One region of the Priestia megaterium genome, then DNA from elsewhere that is predicted to be linked to it. Evidence: a T-box and tRNA genes for the amino acid it is inferred to sense, from the RefSeq annotation. Region 1 holds a T-box; the other holds one or more tRNA genes.
What was found. The T-box of region 1 lies ahead of serS (serine--tRNA ligase). A T-box ahead of a tRNA ligase gene usually reads a tRNA of that ligase, here a tRNA-Ser.
Positions count from the first base shown of each region.

Region 2: it has a tRNA-Ser gene. The T-box ahead of serS (serine--tRNA ligase) is inferred to sense a tRNA for this amino acid. The anticodon was not compared.

Region 1 covers NZ_CP023317.1:19,038-22,523, reverse strand. Annotated here, with positions in the region: gene CEQ83_RS00095 (deoxynucleoside kinase) at 1-627, shown strand, start outside; tRNA gene CEQ83_RS00090 (tRNA-Ser) at 748-840, opposite strand; gene serS (serine--tRNA ligase) at 950-2,227, opposite strand; T-box leader at 2,280-2,492, opposite strand; gene pdxT (pyridoxal 5'-phosphate synthase glutaminase subunit PdxT) at 2,550-3,137, opposite strand; gene pdxS (pyridoxal 5'-phosphate synthase lyase subunit PdxS) at 3,159-3,486, opposite strand, start outside.
Region 2 covers NZ_CP023317.1:4,276,031-4,279,516, reverse strand. Annotated here, with positions in the region: gene CEQ83_RS21920 (Na/Pi cotransporter family protein) at 1-275, shown strand, start outside; gene CEQ83_RS21915 (DUF456 domain-containing protein) at 362-847, shown strand; tRNA gene CEQ83_RS21910 (tRNA-Asn) at 910-984, shown strand; tRNA gene CEQ83_RS21905 (tRNA-Met) at 986-1,059, shown strand; tRNA gene CEQ83_RS21900 (tRNA-Asn) at 1,100-1,174, shown strand; tRNA gene CEQ83_RS21895 (tRNA-Ile) at 1,178-1,254, shown strand; tRNA gene CEQ83_RS21890 (tRNA-Ser) at 1,266-1,358, shown strand; gene sodA (superoxide dismutase SodA) at 1,556-2,164, shown strand; gene CEQ83_RS21880 (MFS transporter) at 2,294-3,486, shown strand, end outside.

The DNA.
Region 1 (3,486 bases):
GCTGGTACAGTTGGAGTTGGGAAATCTACGATGACTCAATCATTGGCTGATGCTCTCCAATTTCGCACATCGTTTGAAAAAGTAGATTCCAACCCTTACCTGGACAAATTTTATGGGGATTTTGAACGCTGGAGCTTTCACCTACAGGTATATTTTTTAGCGGAACGCTTTAAAGAACAAAAGAAGATTTTCGAGTATGGCGGCGGCTTTATCCAAGACAGATCCATTTACGAAGATACCGGTATCTTTGCTAAGATGCATTTTGAAAAGGGAACAATGTCTAAAGTAGACTATGAGACATATACAAGCTTGTTCGATGCAATGGTTATGACTCCATACTTCCCTCATCCAGATCTGCTCATTTATTTGGAAGGCAGCTTCGAAGATATTGTAGATCGCATTCAAGAAAGAGGGCGACCAATGGAACAACAAACGCCTCTTGATTATTGGAAAGAGATGCACGCCCGATATGAAGAATGGATTAATAACTTTACGGCTTGTCCTATTCTCCGTTTAGATATTAGAGAATACGACCTTCTCAAGGATCCTGATTCAATTGAATCAATTGTTGAAAAAGTGGCTCGCTTTTTACAACATAATGAAAAGTTAAAACGTCGTCAGCTATAAAAAAATGCCGCTTTAATAAATAAAGCGGCATTTTCAACAAATAAAAAACCGTTACTTATAAGTAACGGTTTTCCAATCTCCAATTTATCGCGCTATGTTAATTGCATTATAAGTCAAATATGGCGGAGGAAGAGGGATTCGAACCCCCGCGGGCTTTAACACCCCTGTCGGTTTTCAAGACCGATCCCTTCAGCCGGACTTGGGTATTCCTCCGTATCGACAAGTATTAATTTATCATATAAAAATAATGAAGTCAACTCTTTTATTAATTTTTTTAAAAAAGATGTTCATTAAAAATTAATTTAATGAACATCTTCTACTTTTATTTAGAAATAACTTCTTTATTTCCCATATATGGACGCAGCACTTCTGGAATTTGAATTGATCCATCTTCCTGCTGGTAGTTTTCTAAAATTGCAGCTACCGTACGGCCAATTGCTAAGCCAGAACCATTTAGTGTATGAACATGTTCTGGTTTTGCTTTTGTATCACGGCGGAAGCGAATATTAGCACGGCGAGCTTGGAAGCTTTCAAAGTTTGAACAAGAAGAAATTTCACGATAAGTTTCATAACTTGGAATCCAAACTTCAATATCATACTTTTTGGCTGCTGTGAAACCTAAGTCAGCTGTACACATGCTTAGAACTCGGTAAGGTAAACCTAATAGTTGAAGAACCTTTTCAGCATGGCCCGTTAATTTTTCTAATTCATCATAAGAATCTTCTGGCTTAACAAAGCGAACAAGTTCTACTTTATTAAACTGATGCTGACGAATAAGCCCACGTGTATCTCTTCCTGCAGAGCCTGCTTCTGAGCGGAAGCAAGCACTATACGCTGTATAAGCAATTGGAAGCTGATCTCCGCTTAAAATTTCATCACGATGTAAATTTGTAACTGGTACTTCAGCTGTAGGAATTAAGAAATAATCTTCTTCTTTAATTTTAAATGCATCTTCTTCAAATTTAGGAAGCTGCCCTGTTCCTGTCATACTTGTACGATTCACCATATATGGAGGAAGGATTTCTTCATAACCATGCTCATCCATATGTAAATCCATCATAAAGTTAATAAGAGCACGTTCTAATCTTGCACCTAACCCTTTATAAAATACAAAGCGGCTTCCCGTTACTTTCGAAGCTCTTTCAAAATCTAAAATATTTAAATCTGTTCCTAAATCCCAGTGCGGTTTTGGTTCAAAATCAAATTGTTTAATTTCTCCCCATTTGCGAACTTCTACGTTATCATCTTCAGTTTCACCTACAGGCGTACTTTCATGTGGAACGTTAGGAATTGAAAGCAGCAATAGCTCTAACTCTTCTTCAACGCTGCGAAGCTCTTCATCCAATTGCTTTACGCGGTCTCCTACTTCACGCATTTCAACGATTAAATGATCAGCATCTTGTTTTTCACGTTTCAATTGTGCAATTTGCTGTGATACTTCATTTCGCTTGCTTTTTAACTCTTCTGTTTGAGCAATTAGCTCACGGCGTTTTGCATCTAACTCTTCAAAGCGACCTAAGTCCGTTAAGTCCTCACCACGAAACTTGAGCTTTTCTTTTACTTCATTAAAATTAGCACGTAAAAATTTTAAATCTAACATACTGAGTACCTCCTTTAGTATAAAAGGGCAAAATAAAAACTCTCATCCCTATGAAAGGGACGAGAGTTTACCCGCGTTGCCACCCTAATTGAAAGCTAAAATAAGCCTTCCTCTTAAACCAGATAACGGATGAACCGAAACTGCCTACTACTTTTTCGACAGCTTGCTCCAGGACGGATTCATAAGAATTGATTATCGATTCACACCAGCCATCGACTCTCTTGAAATCAAAAATCTTATTACTATTTCCTATCAACGCTTTATACCAATATCATTTTTATTAATCATAATGTACTACAAGTCTTTACAAGATGCAATTCATTTATACAGGTTTTTTCGAAGCTTCTTCAACCATTGCTACAAAATACTGAGCCATGCGAGCATCATCTGTTAATTCTGGATGAAACGAACATCCCAAGAATTGACCTTGTCTTGCTGCAACAATTCGGTCGTTATGCATTGCCAAGACTTCAACGTTTTCTCCTACTTCTACAATATGCGGAGCACGGATAAATACGCCTATAAAATCTTCACCAATATCTTTAATATTTAGAGCAGCTTCAAAGCTATCTCGTTGGCGCCCAAATGAATTTCGAGCTACCGTAATATCCATAACACCTAAATGGGGCTCTTCACGGTCAACAACTTGTCCTGCAAGTAAAATTAAACCCGCACACGTACCAAACACCGGTTTACCTGCTTGTGCAAACTGGCGAAGAGGTTCCATAAAGTCATACTTGTCAATCAGACGACGCATCGCTGTGCTTTCGCCGCCCGGTAGGATTAAACCATCTATTTCGTCTAGCTGTTCAACTTTTTTAATGATAATGGCTTCAGCGCCTGCTGCTTCTAATGCTTGTGCATGCTCGCGAAAGGCACCTTGTAATCCTAACACGCCTACTTTTACCATTTTGTCAAAACTCCCTTTAAATTACCATCCACGCTCTTGCATGCGGTTTTCTGGTAGTAATGATGAAATTTCAATTCCTTTCATTGCACTTCCTAATCCTTTTGACAAGTTTGCAATGAGTTCATAATCTTGATAATGCGTTGTTGCCTCAACGATTGCTCGAGCAAATTTTTCAGGGTTGTCGGATTTAAAGATTCCTGAACCAACGAACACACCGTCTGCTCCAAGCTGCATCATTAACGCTGCGTCTGCTGGTGTTGCTACACCGCCCGCTGCAAAGTTTACAACCGGTAGGCGACCTTCACGTTTAATTTGCAGTAATAACTCATAAGGCGCGCCTAATAGTTTT
Region 2 (3,486 bases), 770 kb from region 1:
TTGTAACAGTTAAAGAAGCTGTTTTTGCTTTAGAAAAAGTAGATAGAGAAAAAGCAGTCCAGGTCATTCAAAAAGAAGAGCAGATTGATGCAATGGAGCGTCTGCTTCGTAAGAAGCACATTTTACGTCTAAATGAAAATGTATGTACAGGTTCTGCTGCTATTGTTTTTGTCGATATCATTAGCAATTTAGAACGAATTGGAGATCATGCTGTTAATATTGCGGAAGCGGTACTCGGAGATCGCTATCTAAAGACATATTCAAAGGTAAAATAAAGAAAGGCCTTGCTCATGCAAGGCCTTTCTTTATAAGAGTGGTTATTGTATGATAAATAGTAATAATAAAAAGGATAGGTGCGGGCATGGCTATTTTATGTTGGGCATTAGTTATCATTAGCTTTGTTGTATCGTTTGTTGGGTTGGTTTATCCCATCATCCCAAGCGTGCTATTTGTAGCGCTAGGATTTGTTATATACGGTTTATTTTATGATTTTAGCTCCTATAGCTGGTTATTTTGGGTGATACAAGGATTGTTAGTTGTCGCACTTTTTTTAGCAGACTATATCGCTAATATTATTGGTGTGAAAAAATTCGGAGGCACTAAAGCAGGCGTTTGGGGAAGTACAGTTGGATTGCTTGTGGGTCCGTTTGTTATTCCGGGATTTGGAATTATTTTAGGGCCGTTTATCGGAGCGATTGTAGGAGAACTGATTGTTCATCGGACCACAATTAGCAACGCAGTAAAAATTGGAGTAGGTTCGGTTATTGGCTTTTTTAGTGGCGCTATCTCGAAAGGATTTATTCAACTGTTGATGATTGCCTATTTTTTATACGCTGTTTTAAAATAATATATTGACTTTAGGCCAGAAACATGTTAAATTTTTAATGTCGCTAGTAAATGTTATATTGTTCCACAGTAGCTCAGTGGTAGAGCTATCGGCTGTTAACCGATCGGTCGTAGGTTCGAGTCCTACCTGTGGAGCCATGGCGGTGTAGCTCAGCTGGCTAGAGCGTACGGTTCATACCCGTGAGGTCGGGGGTTCGATCCCCTCCGCCGCTATTTTCCAATTTACGTTTGTGACATACATAATTCATATTGTTCCACAGTAGCTCAGTGGTAGAGCTATCGGCTGTTAACCGATCGGTCGTAGGTTCGAGTCCTACCTGTGGAGCCACGTGGACCCTTAGCTCAGCTGGTTAGAGCAGACGGCTCATAACCGTCCGGTCGCAGGTTCGAGTCCTGCAGGGTCCACCATTTATAGGGTTGGAGGAATACCCAAGTCCGGCTGAAGGGATCGGTCTTGAAAACCGACAGGGGTGTTAAAGCCCGCGGGGGTTCGAATCCCTCTTCCTCCGCCATACTATTGTCTATTCAAAGCTTCTTTTGAGAAAAAGAAGCTTTTTTTATGTTTAAAAGAATAGCGAATGGGAATTAGGTAAATATAAATCATGGATTAGGTACTTTTTATTTGAAAGAGTAGGGTAAATTTGCTAATCTAAACGTATATGGTGCTTTTGCGCCAAAATGCTTACATATTTTGAAGGAGGAATTATTCATGGCTTACAAATTACCAGAACTACCTTATGCATACGATGCACTGGAACCACATATCGACAAAGAAACAATGAATATTCACCACACAAAACATCACAACACATATGTTACAAACCTAAACGCTGCTGTTGAAGGCAAAGCGGATTTAGAAAGCAAAAGTATTGAAGAGTTAATTTCAAACTTAGATGCTGTTCCTGAAGATATCCGTACAGCAGTACGCAATAACGGTGGCGGTCATGCGAACCACTCATTATTTTGGACAATCCTTTGCCCTAACGGCGGCGGTGCTCCAACTGGTGAATTAGCAGACGCTATCGCTAGCAAATTCGGCAGCTTTGATCAATTCAAAGAAGAATTTGCAAATGCAGCTAAAACTCGCTTCGGTTCTGGCTGGGCTTGGTTAGTTGTAAACAACGGCCAATTAGAAGTAACAAGCACACCAAACCAAGATAGCCCATTAATGGAAGGCAAAACGCCAATTCTTGGTCTAGACGTTTGGGAGCACGCTTACTACTTAAATTATCAAAACCGCCGTCCAGATTACATTTCAGCATTCTTTAATGTTGTAAAATGGGACGAAGTTGCTAAGCGTTACGACGCTGCAAAATAAGCTGAAGACGTATTTAAGAGCCAGTAAAGTAATTATTACCTTTACTGGCTTTTTTGTTTTCCAATTCTTTTACATATCTCCTTTTCTTTTTCACACACTAGGTGTAGAAGAGAAAAGGAGTTTTTTGATATGCCTTTATTAAAAAAAGTAGTTGGAGATATAGAAGTTAGTAAAGATTTACTTTTGCTTTTAATTATAGGCGGTCTTTATGCCTTGGCTATTTCAATTTCCAATTCGTTTGTTAACATTTATCTGTGGAAACAATCAGGCGAATTTTCGGATCTCGCTATTTATAATTTAGCGGTAGTGGTGCTTCAGCCGCTTACGTTTATTTTAGCAGGTAAATGGGCCAAACGAATTGACCGGGTTGTGGTTTTAAGGTTAGGCGTATCTTTTTTAGCTGTTTTTTATATCGCTGTATTGGTCAGTGGAGCTAACGCAGCCGAGTATTTAGTATTGCTTGGTGGACTGCTGGGTATAGGATATGGCTTTTATTGGCTAGCTTTTAATGTGCTAACTTTTGAAATTACAGAACCTGATACAAGAGACTTTTTTAACGGATTTTTAGGGATCTTAAACTCTTTTGCAGGGATGATTGGTCCTTTAGGAGCGGGCTTTGTTATTTCCGCTTTGTATGAATCACTTGGGTATAAAATTGTGTTTGGTGTATCTCTGCTATTGTTTGTCGGTGCCGTTGTGCTTAGTTTTTTTATTACAAGACGCGCAGCTGAAGGAGTATACAAATTTAAAGAAGTGTGGGCTGAACGAAAAGTCAACAAAGACTGGAATCGAATATTACAGGCTCATTTCTTTCAAGGATTGCGTGAAGGTACGTTCATTTTTGTCGTATCCGTCATGGTATTTATTACGACGGGAAGTGAATTAGCTTTAGGAACTTATGGACTGGTGAATTCAGCGGTGGCGTTTGTAGGATACTATGTAGCCTCAAGATTTATTAAGCAAAAAAATCGCCTTCGATTTATTTTCACCGGGGGCCTCCTTCTCTATGGAGCAGTCTTTTTGCTTATCTTTAACTTATCGTATCCAAAGTTAATTATATATGCTGTTTGTATTGCTATTGCCTATCCTATTTTGTTGGTTCCATTCATTTCTCTAACGTACGATGTGATTGGACGAGCAAAGGACGTTGTTTCAAAAAGAATCGAATACATTGTTGTCAGAGAAGTATTTCTGAATATTGGGCGGGTCGTTTCCATATCTTTATTTTTAATAGCCGTACTATTTTTTGATGAAGCAAAAAGTATTCCCATTTTATTAGCTATTGTTGGAGCAGGGCATACGATCATTTATTTTTGTGTAAG